2 regions of the Sinorhizobium arboris LMG 14919 genome follow, and region 2 is predicted to be linked to the other one. Evidence: riboswitches for the same ligand, from Rfam matches in the RefSeq annotation. Region 2 holds a riboswitch; the other holds the start of a gene.
What was found. A riboswitch is a leader RNA that binds a small molecule or an ion and turns the genes downstream of it on or off. The one in region 2 is predicted to bind thiamine pyrophosphate.
Positions count from the first base shown of each region.

Region 1 (7,363 bases), on a different contig from region 2:
AGGCCTATGAGGCGGGCGGCTGGCGCGAGACGGTCAGGACGAAGGAGACCGTTCTCGCAAGCTTCGACGGGGAGTATCGCAACGGCGCGCCGGCGCTCGTCGGCAACGATAAGGCACGCTATCTGGCGGTTGCGGCCAATGGCGCATTGCTCAACAAGGTGATCGGGGATGCGCTCGGCTGGGCTGGGCTGGAAAGCCTGCCCGATCTCGGCGATCTTCGCGTAACGCGCCGCGGCAATCTCCGTTTCGCCTTCAATTTCGGCCGGGTCGCCGCGGAGGTACCCGCGGGCGCCGCGGCCGAGTTCTATGTGGGGGGACGCACGCTGAAACCCGTCGATGTTGCGATCTGGACGGAATGAACCCCGGAGCTTCGACGTAGCCGACCTTTCGGCGAGGTCACATCGTCGTGAGCCTGGATTGCACTTGATGACTTGTCGTCCCATTCGCCCTAGGTCGAACGCATGACTATGCTCGTTATTGCGTTCCTTGCGCTCTTCGGTTTCCACTCGGCGGCAGCCGGGCAGGATCAGTCGGCCGTCACCACCTTGCTGACGAGACTGGCGACGAGGGACGACCTGAAGCCGCTGAAGACCGTCATCGTCGCCAGGGACGGGGAGACGATCGCCGAGAACGGGTATCGCGGCCACACGCCCTCGGAGTCGGCCAACATCAAGTCGGCATCGAAATCGATCGTGTCCGCCCTTGTGGGCATCGCGATCGGCAAGGGTCTGCTCGACGGCCCGGAGCAGAAGATCGCGCCGCTCCTGAAGGAGGATCTTCCGTCGCAGGCCGACCCGCGGATCAACGACATTACCATCGGCAACCTCCTGTCGATGCAGGCGGGACTGGGGCGGATGTCGGGACCGAATTACGGACGCTGGGTTTCGAGCCGCAACTGGGTCCGTTTCGCGCTGGCACAGCCTTTCGACGACGAGCCCGGAGGCCGGATGCTCTATTCGACCGCCTCGACGCATCTGCTCTCGGCAATACTGACCAAAGTGGGCGGCAAGCCGACACTGGCGCTAGCACGCGAATGGCTTGGTCCGGTCGAGGGTTTCCGAATCGGGTCATGGGATCGCGATCCCCAGGGCATCTATCTCGGCGGCAACCAGATGGCGATGAGCGCGCGATCGCTGCTTGCCTTCGGCGAACTCTACCGCAACCGGGGCCGCACCGCAGACGGACTGCAGGTCGTCCCGGCCGATTGGGTCGAGCTTTCCTGGCGGCCGCGCACGGAGTCCCGCTTTACCGGCGACGGCTATGGGTATGGCTGGTTCACGCGCCGGATCGGCGACGAGGATGTGTATTACGCATGGGGCTATGGCGGCCAGATGCTCTATATCGTGCCGTCCCTGAACCTGACTGTGGTTATGACGTCGGATGAAAGCGGCCCCTCGGCACGCAACGGCTATCGCGACGCCTTGCATGGGGTCCTGGCGGAAATCATCTCCGCCGTCAAAGCGGATTGAGGCGGCATGGTCCTGCTCTGCCGCTGCTAATGAGATGCATCAAGAAGATACAATAAGGGCGCGCAAAACCTCATTGTTTAGCGCGCTCAAAGGACCTGGCCGAGGTCTCGCGGCATCCTATGCCGTTGGCTGTTTCGTCTTCCGGAGATACGGGAGCACGGTGTCGAAAGAGCCGAAACGCTGAATGGCGTCCTCGTTGGAAACTGCCGCCGTGATGATGACGTCCTCGCCCTGCTGCCAATTGGCGGGCGTCGCAACCTGATGCTTGGCAGTGAGCTGGATCGAGTCGATCGCGCGCAGGATCTCGTTGAAGTTACGGCCGGTTGTCATCGGATAGGTGAGGATCAGCTTGATCTTCTTGTCGGGACCGATGACGTAGACCGAACGCACGGTGGCGTTGTCCGCCGGGGTGCGGCCCTCGGACGTGTCTCCGGCGCCGGCCGGCAGCATGTCGTAAAGCTTTGCCACCTTCAGATCGCGGTCGCCGATCAGCGGATAATCGACGTCGAAGCCGGTCGCGATCTTGATGTCGTTCTTCCATTTGGTATGGCTTTCGACCGGATCGACGGAGATGCCGATGATTTTGACGCCGCGCTTGCGAAACTCCGGTTCGATTCCGGCCATGGCGCCGAGTTCCGTCGTGCAGACCGGGGTGAAATTCTTGGGATGGGAGAAGAGGACAGCCCAGCCGTCGCCGATCCATTCATGGAAATTGATCGGACCCCGTGTCGTCTCGGCGGTGAAATCAGGGGCGGTGTCATTGATGCGCAGGCTCATGGCTTGTTCCCTTTCAGCTCAAAAAATTTCGCTAAGAATAGCGCAATCGTCGCCGTTTTCGAGGAGGAAACGAACGATTGACGGCGGCAGGAGGAATGACAGCATCATAGCTTGTCAATCGGCGCGATATTTTTTGCCGGCCGGCGTAAAAGGAAAGGTCTTACAAGTCTTTCGCGGACGCGTTGACATCGCCCTGCCGCAGCCGCATAGATGACGCATTCCGAGGGGAGCACCAGACGGTGCTGAGATGGCGTTGAGCCGGACCCTTGAACCTGATCCGGGTCATGCCGGCGTAGGAACGGAAGAAGGCCGCCAGCGGCAAGTTCGCCTTTTCATCGCCTTTCCTGGATCTCCGTGATGAGCCCGTCTGGAGATCGATCGATGACGTCCATTGCCGCACTACCCAACGCAAGCATCATCCGTGCGAAGGAGGGCGGCGCATGACGGCGATTGCCCTCACCATCGCCGGCTCGGACTCGGGCGGCGGAGCCGGCATCCAGGCGGACCTCAAAAGCTTTTCGGCGCTCGGCGTCTACGGCGCCAGCGTCATCACCGCAATCACGGCCCAGAACACCAGGGGTGTGACGGCCGTCGAGGATGTTTCCGCCGAAATCGTGTCCGCGCAGATAGACGCGGTTTTCTCCGACCTCGACGTGAGCGCCGTCAAGATCGGCATGGTCTCGCGTCGGGAAACCATCGCCGCCATTGCCGACGGACTGCGCCGGTTCGGGAAACGGGCCGTCGTGGATCCGGTCATGGTGGCGACTTCCGGCGATGCGCTGCTTCGCCCGGATGCCGTCGCGGCGCTCATCGAAGAGCTATTGCCGCTGGCGCTCGTCGTTACACCCAATCTTGCGGAGGCCGCGCTCATGACGGGGCGCGCGGTCGCCGAGGACGAGGCCGAAATGGCGCGCCAGGCGGAAGCGATCCTGCGGGCAGGCGCACACTCGGTTCTGGTCAAGGGCGGGCACCTGGAGAATCCGGAGGCCACGGACCTCTTCTTCGACGGAGATACTCTTGTCCGCCTACCCGCTGCGCGGATCGAGACGCGCAACGACCACGGCACCGGCTGCACGCTTTCGGCAGCCATTGCCGCGGGCCTTGCGAAAGGCATGCCGCTGGTTGAAGCGGTGAGCGCTGCGAAGTCCTATCTGCATGCCGCAATTTCCGCAGCCGATCGCCTGGAGATCGGGCAGGGTCGCGGACCCGTCCATCACTTCCATCGGTGGTGGGAGGAGTAAGGCGGCATCAGGGTCTAAGACTTTGATAGGACCTATCTTCCAACGGCAAACCGTTACACACTTTTTCTGGAAGTGCTCCAGGTGCCTCGCTCTAGCCACTGTTCTTCAGCAACATGCTTTCAACATGGCTGCGATTGGCAATCGGTTCTCGCGATATGCACTTTCTTATCCGCCGGCTTGAGGCTTTCAACCGTGACGACCTGCCGGATTGGCGGCGGTCGCCAAGCAGGGCGCGGCGTGCTCTTTCGATCCTGCCGTCGCTGATCGAGTTTTCGCTCTTCTATGCGCTGGCACTCATGGCCCTGACGGCGGTCATTGCATTGATGGCAGCCGGTTGGATCATGGGTCTCGATCGCCGCAAGGCCTGACGGTACGGAGCGAATGGCCGCGCCCACAAGCGGCGCGGCCGCGTTTGCCTCAAGCGGCGGTGTTTTCCGTGACCGTATTCTCGATGTAATACTTGCCGTAGCGGTGACGGTATTTCTCCGCCCCGTCGAAGTCGCTGTATTTGCCGAGCTCGTTCATATCCGTCTTGTTGAGGATGACGCCCAGCACCTTCGAGTTGATCAGCGGTTCCGAGTTGAGCAGATCGCGTACGAGCCGCGAAGGCGTCATGCCCCACTCGACTACGAACAGGATGCCGTCGGCCAGCGGCGCGAAGGCCTTGGCGTCGACGACAGGTGCGAGCGCAGCAAGATCGACCACGACATAGTCGAAGGCGTTGCGCGCGTTTTCGATGAGGTTCGCCATGGCCGGGGAGGCGAGCAGTTCGTTGCTCTGATGTCGTTGATGCGAAGCGCCACCGGCTGGAAGGATAGCGAGCTTGGTGCGCTGGTCTACCTTGATACCGGCGGGCCAGCTTGCTTCTCCGGTCAGAGTTTCGACGAGACCGGTGCGGGGGGCGGGCGTGATCATCTGCGTCAGTCCCGGCTTGCGTATATCGGCATCGATGAGCAGGGTCCGCTTGCCGCTTGCCGCCAGAAGTGCGGCGAAGTTTGCAGCAACGATCGATTTTCCCTCATCCGGAAGGGCGGATGCTATGGCGATCACGCGGCTCTCGCTGCCGGACAGCATCTGGTCGCAGGCAAGCTTGGCGTTGCGGAATGTCTCCGCGAAGGTGGACCGCGGCGCATCCACGACGATGCGCGAAAGGCGTTGAAACGGCATCGTACTGTCCACCGCTTCGTCGGGTCTCTTCACCGAACCGAAATGCGCATGGACAAGTTGCGCTTTCTTCTTCATGCGCGTTCCAAGAAGCGGGACGTAGCCGAGCGAGCGATGGCCGAGGATCGAGCGCACGTCACCCTCCAGACGGAATGTCCGTTCGCGGAATTCGAGGAACGCCGCGTAAGCGCCGCCCACCATCATGCCGAGCACGGCCGAAAGAGCGAGGGTCATGGTTTTCTTGGGGCTCGACGGCGACACCGGCACGCCAGCCTCGGAGATGACCCGTGCCTTCGCGATCGGGAAGGATTGCTGCTGCGTCGCCTGTTCGTAGCGGCCGAGATACGACTCATAGAGCGTCTTCAGAGCCGCCGCCTTTTGTTCGAGCTCCCTCAATTGCACGAGTTGCTCGCTCGCGTCGGAGGTCTTGCCGGCAATGCCCTGGATGCTCTTCCTGAGCGATTCCTCGCGCGACTGGGCGACCTCGTATTCATTCCTGTAGCTTGCAGTGAGCTGCTGCAGTTCCTGGTAGATCTGCCGCGCGACATCCTCCTGCTCCGTGCGGAGCGACACCGCTTGCGGGTGGTCGGCGCCGAAGTTGTCGGAGACTTCCCGCTCGCGCTTGCCGACGGCAAGATAGCGCGTCCTCAGGTCGCGGATGACCGAGTTGTCGCCCTCCTTCGCGGAAATGGTGGCGTTCTTCACCGCGTTTTCCGGACCCTGATCCACGATCGACTTATACTGGTTGTAGCGAGCCGACGCGCTTGCAGTGTCCGCCTGGGCGACGATGAGCTGGCTGTTGAGGTCGGCCATTTGCTGCTCGGACATCAACTCGCCGCGCGCAGCCGTCAGGCCGTTCTCGGCCCTGAAATGTGCGACCTCAAGCGCCGCGGCCTGCGAGCGCTGCTGCAGATCCGTAAGCCGTTCCTGCAGCCAGACGGATGCGCGCTCGGTCGCCTCGAAATTGGCGTTCAACTGGTCGGTCAGATAGGCATTGGCGTATCCACGGGCGATGGTCGCCGCAAGCACAGGATCGCTCGATCGAAAGGCCACGGCCACGACCGAGCTTCGCGAAACACGCTCGACTGCGAGCGATTGCTGTATGATCGCGGCAGCCTTCTGCCGCCGCCCGTTGCGCGCCGCCTCCGGCGTGACTTCGGGGCCACCCGAAAAGAGCCCGGTTGCCGTCTTCAGCCATTCCTTGACGATGTCGACCGGGGAGCGCGGCGGATTGAGGATGGTGTCGTTTTCAGCAAGCTTGAGCTTGTCGACAACGCGCAGCGCCAGTTCGCCTGATTTCAGAATCTCGACCGCACTCGCAATCTGCGTATCGAGCATCTGGCTGTTTACCGGGGTAGGCTCTTCTTCGGCGTATTTGGACAGATTCTCATCGAGAAGGATCTGCGTCATCGACGTGTAATAGGGTGTGGCAAAAAGAAGATAAACGGCTCCAAGCGCAATGAAGAGCACGACGAATGCGGCCACAAGCCGGGCACGGCGATAGACGGCGGCGACAAGCCGGTCGAGGTCGATAAAGCCGTCCGACTGTTCTTCGCTGGGCATGATGCTGCTCAATGGAACGCTTCTTTGTTTCATGGGGGCCGTTCTGTTCATCTTTTTCTCCGGTCCTTGTACGGGCAGTCCTGCAGGACTGCCCGTAACCGTCGCTTATGCCGCCCGGATGCGGCTTTCGTGAGACAGAACCATGTCGCGAACGGTCTCGAAAACGGCATCGCCGATATCGGTACGAGCAAGCGCGAAGGCGACATTGGCTTCGATGAAGCCCTGCTTCGAACCGCAGTCGAAGGTACGGCCCTCATAGGGATGCGCGTGGAAGGACTGGGATTGCGAAAGCGTCAGCATCCCGTCCGTCAACTGGATCTCGTTGCCGGCGCCGCGCGGCTGGTGAGCCAGGATCGAGAAGATTTCCGGCTGAAGGATGTAGCGCCCGTTGAGATAATAGTTGGACGGCGCCTTTCCGGCGGCGGGCTTTTCGACCATTTCGGTCACGGAGAAACCGTGCCGGACCGTCTCGCCCTTGCCGACAATGCCGTATTTCGAGGCTTCCTCGGGAGCGCATTGCTCGACGCCGACGACGTTGCCGCCGACCTCGTGATAGAGGTCCATGAGGCCGGCCACGCAACCGCGCGCGCCGAAGGAGACCATGTCCGGCAGCAGCAGCGCGAAGGGCTCGTCGCCGATCAGGTCGCGCGCGCACCACACCGCGTGCCCGAGGCCAAGGGGGGCCTGCTGGCGGGTAAAGCTGACAGAGCCGGCTGCCGGCAGCATGGCCTCGAGTTCGGAAATCTGCGCGCTCTTGCCCGAACGCGAAAGCGAAGAGATGAGCTCCGGTGCGTCATCGAAATGATCTTCGATCACCTGCTTGTTGCGGCTGGTGACGAAGACGATGTGTTCGATTCCGGCCTGGCGGGCCTCGTCCACGGCATATTGAACGACGGGCCGGTCGACGATCGTCAACATCTCCTTGGGCACTGCCTTTGTCGCGGGAAGGAACCTGGTTCCGTTTCCTGCAACAGGGATAACGGCTTTTCTGACGGTCCTGGCACGGTCCATTGTATCATCCTTTGCTTATTGAGGGTCGTTGCCCAGCGGGGATCGTTCAGCCGTCGCCGTCACGGGGGCGGCGTGAGGGACGGAATGGGAGGATTTATGCACGACACGCGCGACAACGCGGCGCAATCGGGCAGCGAT
Region 1 is NZ_ATYB01000008.1:319,058-326,420, forward strand. It holds gene SINAR_RS0102190 (beta-galactosidase) at 1-359, shown strand, start outside; gene SINAR_RS0102195 (serine hydrolase domain-containing protein) at 462-1,469, shown strand; gene SINAR_RS0102200 (peroxiredoxin) at 1,587-2,246, opposite strand; TPP riboswitch at 2,460-2,562, shown strand; gene thiD (bifunctional hydroxymethylpyrimidine kinase/phosphomethylpyrimidine kinase) at 2,687-3,487, shown strand; gene SINAR_RS0102210 (hypothetical protein) at 3,601-3,855, shown strand; gene exoP (succinoglycan biosynthesis transport protein ExoP) at 3,905-6,265, opposite strand; gene SINAR_RS0102220 (UTP--glucose-1-phosphate uridylyltransferase) at 6,320-7,225, opposite strand; gene SINAR_RS0102225 (glycosyltransferase family 2 protein) at 7,241-7,363, opposite strand, start outside.
Region 1: another riboswitch for thiamine pyrophosphate. It lies ahead of thiD (bifunctional hydroxymethylpyrimidine kinase/phosphomethylpyrimidine kinase); the one in region 2 lies ahead of thiB (thiamine ABC transporter substrate binding subunit).

Region 2 (7,363 bases):
CGCCGAACGGCTGCGGACGAGCTCGTCTTCCAGCCACTCGATCGTCGGCAGATCGAGATGGTTCGTCGGCTCGTCGAGAAGCAGGATGTCGGGCGCCGGCGCCAGCACGCGAGCAAGGGCGGCACGCCGCGCCTCGCCGCCGGAAAGGCGCTTCGGCTCCTCCTCGCCGGTCAGCCCCAGATGCTGCAGCAGGTAGACGACCCGATAGGGATCGTCCCCGGGACCGAGGCCAGCTTCCGCATAGGCCTGGACCGTATCGAAACCGTCGAAATCGGGAGCCTGGTGCAGGTAGCGGATCGTCACCGACGGATGCCTGAAAATCTCGCCCGACTGCGGCTCGGCAAGCCCGGCGGCGATCTTCATCAGCGTCGACTTTCCCGAGCCGTTGCGGCCGACGAGACAGATGCGGTCGCCGGGCTCGACCTGCAAGCCCGCACCCGCAAGCAGCGGCGTGCCGCCGAAGGTCAGGAAAATGTCGTCAAGCTTCAGAATGGGAGGCGCCAAGGCATCAGGCTCCGGATAGATCATAGGGTCGGGCGAGGATGACGGCCCGGCCGGATTTCAGGGTGAAGCGGACCGTACCATCCGCAATGTTCGAAATGGTGCGCGACGAGCCGAAGGGCAAATGGAAGTCCTTCAGCGGATACCGCACGTTCTCGATCGACAGGTCGTTCAGCTCCGCAAGGCCGAGGATCGAGAAGAGGCTGCCTTTCGGCAGCTCGATCTCCCGCGAACCGGGCAGTAGCGGATAAGCCTCCTCCTCGCCGGAGGTCATCATCACCGCAACACCGCTCTCCGCGAGCGCGACGGTGCCGAGAAGGTGGAGGAAGGCATGATCGCTGCGCGCGCCGCCAAGCCCGCCCGCGAAGACGAGCGAGGTCGCGCCACGCTCAAGGGCCGCTTCGACGGCGATCTCCCCGTCCGTCGCATTCTTGGCGGCCGGATGACGTTCCCGCGGGACGCCGGCGAACTCAGCCAGAAGCGCCTCGTCCGTGGAATCGAAATCGCCGACCCAGAGCTCGGGAACGATCCCGAGCGTTCTTGCATGGCGCATGCCGCCATCGGCCGCGACGAACCGGCTGCCTTCGAGCTGTCGAGCAAGCCGGTCTGTCGGCGTCAGCGCACCGCCGAGGAGAATGGTAAAGGGTGAACGGGTCATGGCAGAAGCCCATAGCGCAAAGCAGCGGCGAAGGAAAAGGGGCGGCGGCTGTTTTGCCAACGCGGGCGGCGCGGATCAGGTTCCGGACGCCGGATCACCCGGGAGCATGCCGTCATAGATGCCGGGCGTCGAGCCGGCGATCTCCACCGCACCGACGGCGCGGGCGTAGAATTCGGCTGGTCCCACCCCGCCGATGATCGCATAGGCATAGCCGGCGGCACGCATGGCAGAGAGGCTTTCGACGAGCAGCGCCTCGCCGACGCCTTTGCCGCGCATCGCCGCGTCCACTCCGGTCGGGCCGAAGAAACCGAGCGCGGTGACGTCGTGGCAGGCGAAACCGACGATTCGATCGCGACGGTGGGCGATATGGATCCGCGTCGGAGTCGAGGAGAAGGCGGCTTCGGCTTCGCCGGCCCACCCTGCTCCGAAGCGCTCCTCGATCCAGGAAATGACGACCCGCCGTTCTGCCGCAAGCGCCCGGCGGATACGGATGTCGGAATCAAGGCGGGACGGACGGCCCTCGGGAAGGGCATAAAGGCGGACGAGCATGTCTGGCATGGAATTATCTCCGCTTTCGGCGAACAAACGGGGCCGGCAATTGTTTGGCTCTTAATAGCGCGCCCGACGCGCACGGCAAACGTCCGTGCTGAAACTCAGCTTGCCTAAGCCGCCGCCGAAAGCTAAATCTTCTGCTGCTCTAACGGGGTGCCCTGGTCGGCTTTCGCGATCACGGCTGAGAGGCTGCAAGCCAACCCGCGGAACCTGATCCGGTTCATACCGGCGGAGGGATTAGAAGCGATCGGATCGATACGCGCTTTTCCCATGGCAACAACGACGACAGGGAGAGGTGCGGAATGTCCAGTTCACTTCATCGAAAAATTCTTAGCCGGCTTGCGATCGCCGCAGCCTCGATCGCGGCATTTTCCGCAAGCGCCGCTGCCGCGGAAAAGACGCTGACGGTCTACACCTATGAGAGCTTCATCACCGAATGGGGACCGGGCGCCAAGGTCGCGGAAGCCTTCGAGAAAACCTGCGACTGCAAGATCGACTATGTCGGCGTTGCCGACGGGGTCGAACTCCTGACGCGGCTGAAGCTCGAAGGTCAGGGGTCCAAAGCCGACATCGTGCTCGGCCTCGATACCAATCTAGTGGCGGAGGCCAAGTCGACCGGTTTTTTTGCGCCGCACGGCATCGATACCGCTTCCGTCAAGGTTCCGGGCGACTTCTCGGACGACACCTTCGTTCCCTATGACTACGGCCATTTCGCCGTGGTCTACGACACCGAGACGCTGAAGGACCCTCCGAAGAGCCTTAAGGAACTCGTTGAGGGCGATCCGTCGAAGAAGATCGTCATCGAGGACCCGCGGACCTCCACCCCCGGCCTCGGCCTCCTGCTCTGGGTGAAATCCGTCTATGGCGACAAGGCGGGCGAGGCCTGGGCAGAGCTCAAGGAGCGCGTACTCACGGTCACGCCGGGCTGGTCGGAGGCCTATGGCCTCTTCACGAAGGGCGAGGCGCCAATGGTTCTCTCCTACACCACCTCACCCGCCTACCACATGGTCGCGGAAGACACCGAGCGGTACCAGGCGGCCCCCTTCGCGGAAGGCCACTATATCCAGATCGAAGTCGCGGCGCTGACGAAGAATGCCAGAGACCCGGAGCTCGCCCGGAAGTTCCTGGCCTTCATGATCGGCCCGGAATTCCAGTCGATCATTCCCACGACCAACTGGATGATGCCGGTGACGGCGACCAAGGAACCTCTGCCGGAAGCCTTCGGCAAGCTCGTCGAACCGCAAACGACGTTCCTCATTCCCTCCGAGGAAGTCGCCGCCAACCGCAAGGCCTGGATCGACGAATGGCTGGCGGCGATGAGCAGGAACTGAGGCCGGATTGTCTGGCTCGAATGAAAGCAGGATGACAGTGGTCGCCGGAGCCTTCGCTCTCGGCGGCATCCTGCTTTTCGTCGGCCTTGCCGCCGCGGCCCTGCTCGCCCAGTCGGCCGGCAGCACCGGCGCTGGTCCGCTTTTCGACGCTTACATCTGGCGCATCACACGCTTCACGCTGCTGCAGGCGAGCCTGTCGACGTTTCTATCCGTCCTGTTGGCCATCCCCTTGGCCCGGGCCCTTGCCCGCCGAACTTCGTTCCCTGGCCGGATATGGGTGGTGCGGTTTCTGGCGCTGCCGCTCGGCCTTCCGGCGCTCGTCGCCGCCCTCGGCCTCATCGAAATCTGGGGACGGCAGGGACTCGTGAACCGGGTCCTTGCGGCGGCCGGGCTGGAGCAGCCGGTCAGCATCTATGGCCTCTCCGGCATTCTGATCGCCCATGTCTTCTTCAACATGCCGCTTGCTGCACGCTTGATGCTTGCGGGCATCGAGCGCATTCCAGCCGAATACTGGCGCAGCTGCGCCAATCTCGGCATGGGTTCCTTTGCCATCTTTCGCTTCATCGAGTGGCCGGTGATCCGCGGATTGCTTCCCGGCATCGCCGGGCTCATCTTCATGCTCTGCGCCACCAGCTTCACGCTCGTGCTGACGCTTGGCGGCGGGCCGGCCGCCAGCACGATCGAAGTGGCGATCTACCAGGCGCTGCGCTTTGACTTCGACCCGCCGCGGGCAATCGCCCTTTCGGCGCTTCAGGTCGCCCTCACCGGGATGCTGCTTCTCGTGCTGAAACTGATCGCGCCGGCACCTCGCGAGGGAGAGACGAGCGGCAAAGCCATCCGGCGTTTCGACGGCGCAACAGGCGTGTCGCGGCTCGCCGACGGGGCTTGGCTGCTGCTCGCCGTCAGTCTCGTCGGCCTGCCATTCGCGGCGATCGCCTATGCCGGCTCGAAGGCCGACCTCATCCGTCTCCTGGGCGAGCCGGCGTTCCGCCGGGCGCTTGCCATGAGCGCGACGATCGCACTCGTCTCCGCCACGATGTCGGTCGTCATGACGGCGCTGATGATCCGCGCCGAGCGCCTCGTGCTGTCGCGGCGGCGCCCCGGGGCTGCGGCTCGCCTCTTTGCCGGAGGGATCGGCGCGAGCACGTCCTTCATCCTGCTCATGCCCCCCGTCGTGCTCGGTGCCGGATGGTTCCTTCTCCTGAGGCCTTTCGGCGACGTCGCCCGTTTCGCGCCGGCGGTCGTCATCGCCATCAACGCGCTGATGGCACTCCCCTTTGTCCACCGGGTGCTCGCTCCGGCCATGGCGACGCATGCGTCACGAACCGCGCAACTTGCCGCAAGCCTCGGCATCGGCGGTTTCCATCGCCTGCTGTGGATCGATTGGCCCGGCCTGCGCAAACCGCTTTTCGTCGGCTTCTCCTTTGCCATGGCCCTGTCCCTCGGCGATCTGGGAGCCGTCGCTCTTTTCGGCTCCGAGGACATGGTTACCCTCCCCTATCTGCTCTATAGCAGGATGGGCAGCTATCGCACCGCGGATGCGGCCGGACTCGCGCTGGTCCTCGGCCTTATCTGCCTTGTCCTGACGGTGCTCGGCACGGCGGGAGAGGAAAGATCGCCCGAAGGCCAAAGCACATGAGTTCCATCGCTCTCTCCCTCAAGGGCGTCGAAACAAGCTTCGAAACGACGACGCTCGCCTTCGACTGCGCGGTGCCCGCAGGACAGATCGTCGCCGTCGCGGGCGCCTCCGGTTCGGGCAAGTCGACCCTCTTCAACATCATTGCCGGCTTCGAGCCACCGGAGCGCGGGGAGGTCCGAATCATCGGCGAGGACATGACCGGCCGCGCACCGGCGGACCGGCCGGTCTCGATCATCTTCCAGGATCATAACCTCTTCGCGCATCTTGACGTCGCCACCAATGTCGGCTTCGGCATCAGCCCGGCGCTGCGGCTCGATGCTTCCGACCGGAAGAGGGTCGAGGATGCACTGGTCCGAGTAGGCCTCGGCGGTTTTGGAAAGCGCCTGCCACCGACGCTTTCGGGCGGCGAACGCCAGAGGGTGGCCCTCGCGCGCGCTTTCGTGAGACACCGCCCTCTGCTCTTGCTCGACGAGCCCTTCGCCGCGCTCGATCCCGGCCTGCGGGCGGAAATGCGCGCGCTCATCAGCGACCTGCACGATGAGGAAGGCAACACCATACTGTTGATCACGCACCATCCCGATGACGTGAGGTCGCTCGCCGACAGCGTTCTTTTTCTCGACCGCGGCCGCATTGTCGCTCACGATGAGGCCGATCGTTTTCTCGAACGCCGCGATCTCGCTGCCATCAATCGGTTCCTCGGCAATCAAGGATGAGCACTGTTCGCGGCTTCGATCCGATTCCGGAGAGAACTAAATTCGCCGGCCGCCACAATTTGACCGCCGCGCTGTGCGAGGCGCGGGAGACACCAGCGGGTGCCTGGCAAAATTCGCGCACCCGTTGCCGTGATACCACGGGGCAACTATTTCTACTGGGGTCGGCTAGGCAGGCAACGCTGAAATCGGATACAGCAGAATCCTGGCTGAAATACCCGCGCCGGTGCACCGCATCCGGCTGAAAAAGTAGGACTTTTCGCCGATTGCGATGATGGCTCTAAGCCGCCGGTCGCGCCGGCGGATGGGGACGGGCTGAGGCATGATAAGGCAGGCAGTCATGAATGGCTGGTTTCCGCGGCGGCATGGAGCCGTGCGCGCACGCGCGCTGGTTGCATTGGCCGCCACGACGCTCCTGACCGCATGCCAATCGGTTATCGAGCAGACCTACGAGCCGACCGTTTCCCCCTCCTCGAATCCGCAAATCGTCGAGGAAGTGCAGAAGAACGACCCGCGCGCCCAACTTGGCGCCCGCGAGCATCCGCGCATCGTGGCGAGCTACGGCGGCGAATACCGCGACGCCAAGACCGAGCGGCTGGTCGCCCGCATCACGGGCGCGCTGACGGCGGTTTCTGAGAACCCGCAGCAATCCTACCGCATCACCATTCTCAACTCGCCGGCAATCAACGCTTTCGCGCTTCCGGGCGGTTATCTCTATGTCACGCGCGGCCTGCTTGCACTTGCCAATGACGCATCGGAAGTGGCCGCCGTGCTCTCGCACGAGATGGCGCATGTGACGGCCAATCACGGCATTCAGCGGCAACAGCGCGAGGAGGCGGAGGTGATCGCCAGCCGCGTGGTGTCCGAGGTGCTCTCCTCCGACCTCGCCGGCAAACAGGCGCTTGCCCGCGGAAAGCTGCGCCTCGCCGCCTTCTCGCGCAATCAGGAACTGCAGGCCGACGTGATCGGCGTCCGCATGCTGGGCGAGGCGGGATACGACCCCTATGCGGCGGCGCGCTTCCTCGATTCCATGGCCGCCTATAGCCGCTTCAGCGCTGTGGATCCGGAGGCGGACCAGAGCCTCGACTTCCTGTCGAGCCATCCCAACGCGCCGCAGCGCGTCGATCTTGCGCGCCGGCATGCGCGCGCCTTCGGCCCCGAGGGGACGAGCGGCGACCGCGGGCGCGATTATTATCTCGCCGGCATCGACGGCATCCTCTACGGCGACAGCCCGCAGGAAGGCTATGTCCGGGGACAGACCTTCCTGCATGGCCAGCTCGGCATTCGATTCGACGTGCCCGCGGGTTTCCAGATCGACAACAAGGCCGAGGCCGTGCTCGCCACCGGACCGGGCGAAGTCGCCGTCCGTTTCGACGGCATTGCCGACACGAGCCGGCGCAGCCTGACTGACTACATCGCCAGCGGCTGGGTGACGGGCCTCAAGCCCGATACGATCCGCCCGATCACCGTCAACGGCCTGGAGGCGGCAACGGCGCGCGCCTCGGCGGACCGGTGGGATTTCGACGTCACGGTGATCAGGTTCGGCGAGCGGATCTACCGCTTTCTGACGGCCGTCCCGAAGGGCTCGAGCGCACTGGAGCCGACGGCGAACCAGTTGCGCACCTCCTTCCGCCGCATGACGTCCGGCGAGATCCAGTCGCTCAAACCGCTGCGCGTCCGCGTCGTCACGGTCAGGTCCGGCGATACGATCGCGACGCTCGCAGCCCGCATGATGGGCACCGACCGCAAGCTCGATCTTTTTCGCATGATCAATGCGATGCAGATCACTTCCACCGTCCGACCGGGCGACAAGGTGAAGATCATATCGGAGTGAGGCGGGGCAGCCGCTACGCCTCTCGGTCGTTCAATGGAGAACTGGCGAGCCCAAGGCCTGTCCCTTCGCCCCGCTTGCGGGGAGAAGCTGCCGGCAGGCGGATGAGGAACGAACAAGCTCGCGAAGCATTGCGCTTCA
Region 2 is NZ_ATYB01000014.1:3,165,074-3,172,436, forward strand. It holds gene SINAR_RS0126575 (ABC-F family ATP-binding cassette domain-containing protein) at 1-504, opposite strand, end outside; gene SINAR_RS0126580 (thiamine diphosphokinase) at 509-1,159, opposite strand; gene SINAR_RS0126585 (GNAT family N-acetyltransferase) at 1,235-1,717, opposite strand; TPP riboswitch at 1,851-1,965, shown strand; gene thiB (thiamine ABC transporter substrate binding subunit) at 2,014-3,042, shown strand; gene thiP (thiamine/thiamine pyrophosphate ABC transporter permease ThiP) at 3,074-4,681, shown strand; gene thiQ (thiamine ABC transporter ATP-binding protein) at 4,678-5,394, shown strand; gene SINAR_RS0126610 (M48 family metalloprotease) at 5,714-7,225, shown strand; gene SINAR_RS0126615 (RNA polymerase factor sigma-32) at 7,361-7,363, opposite strand, start outside.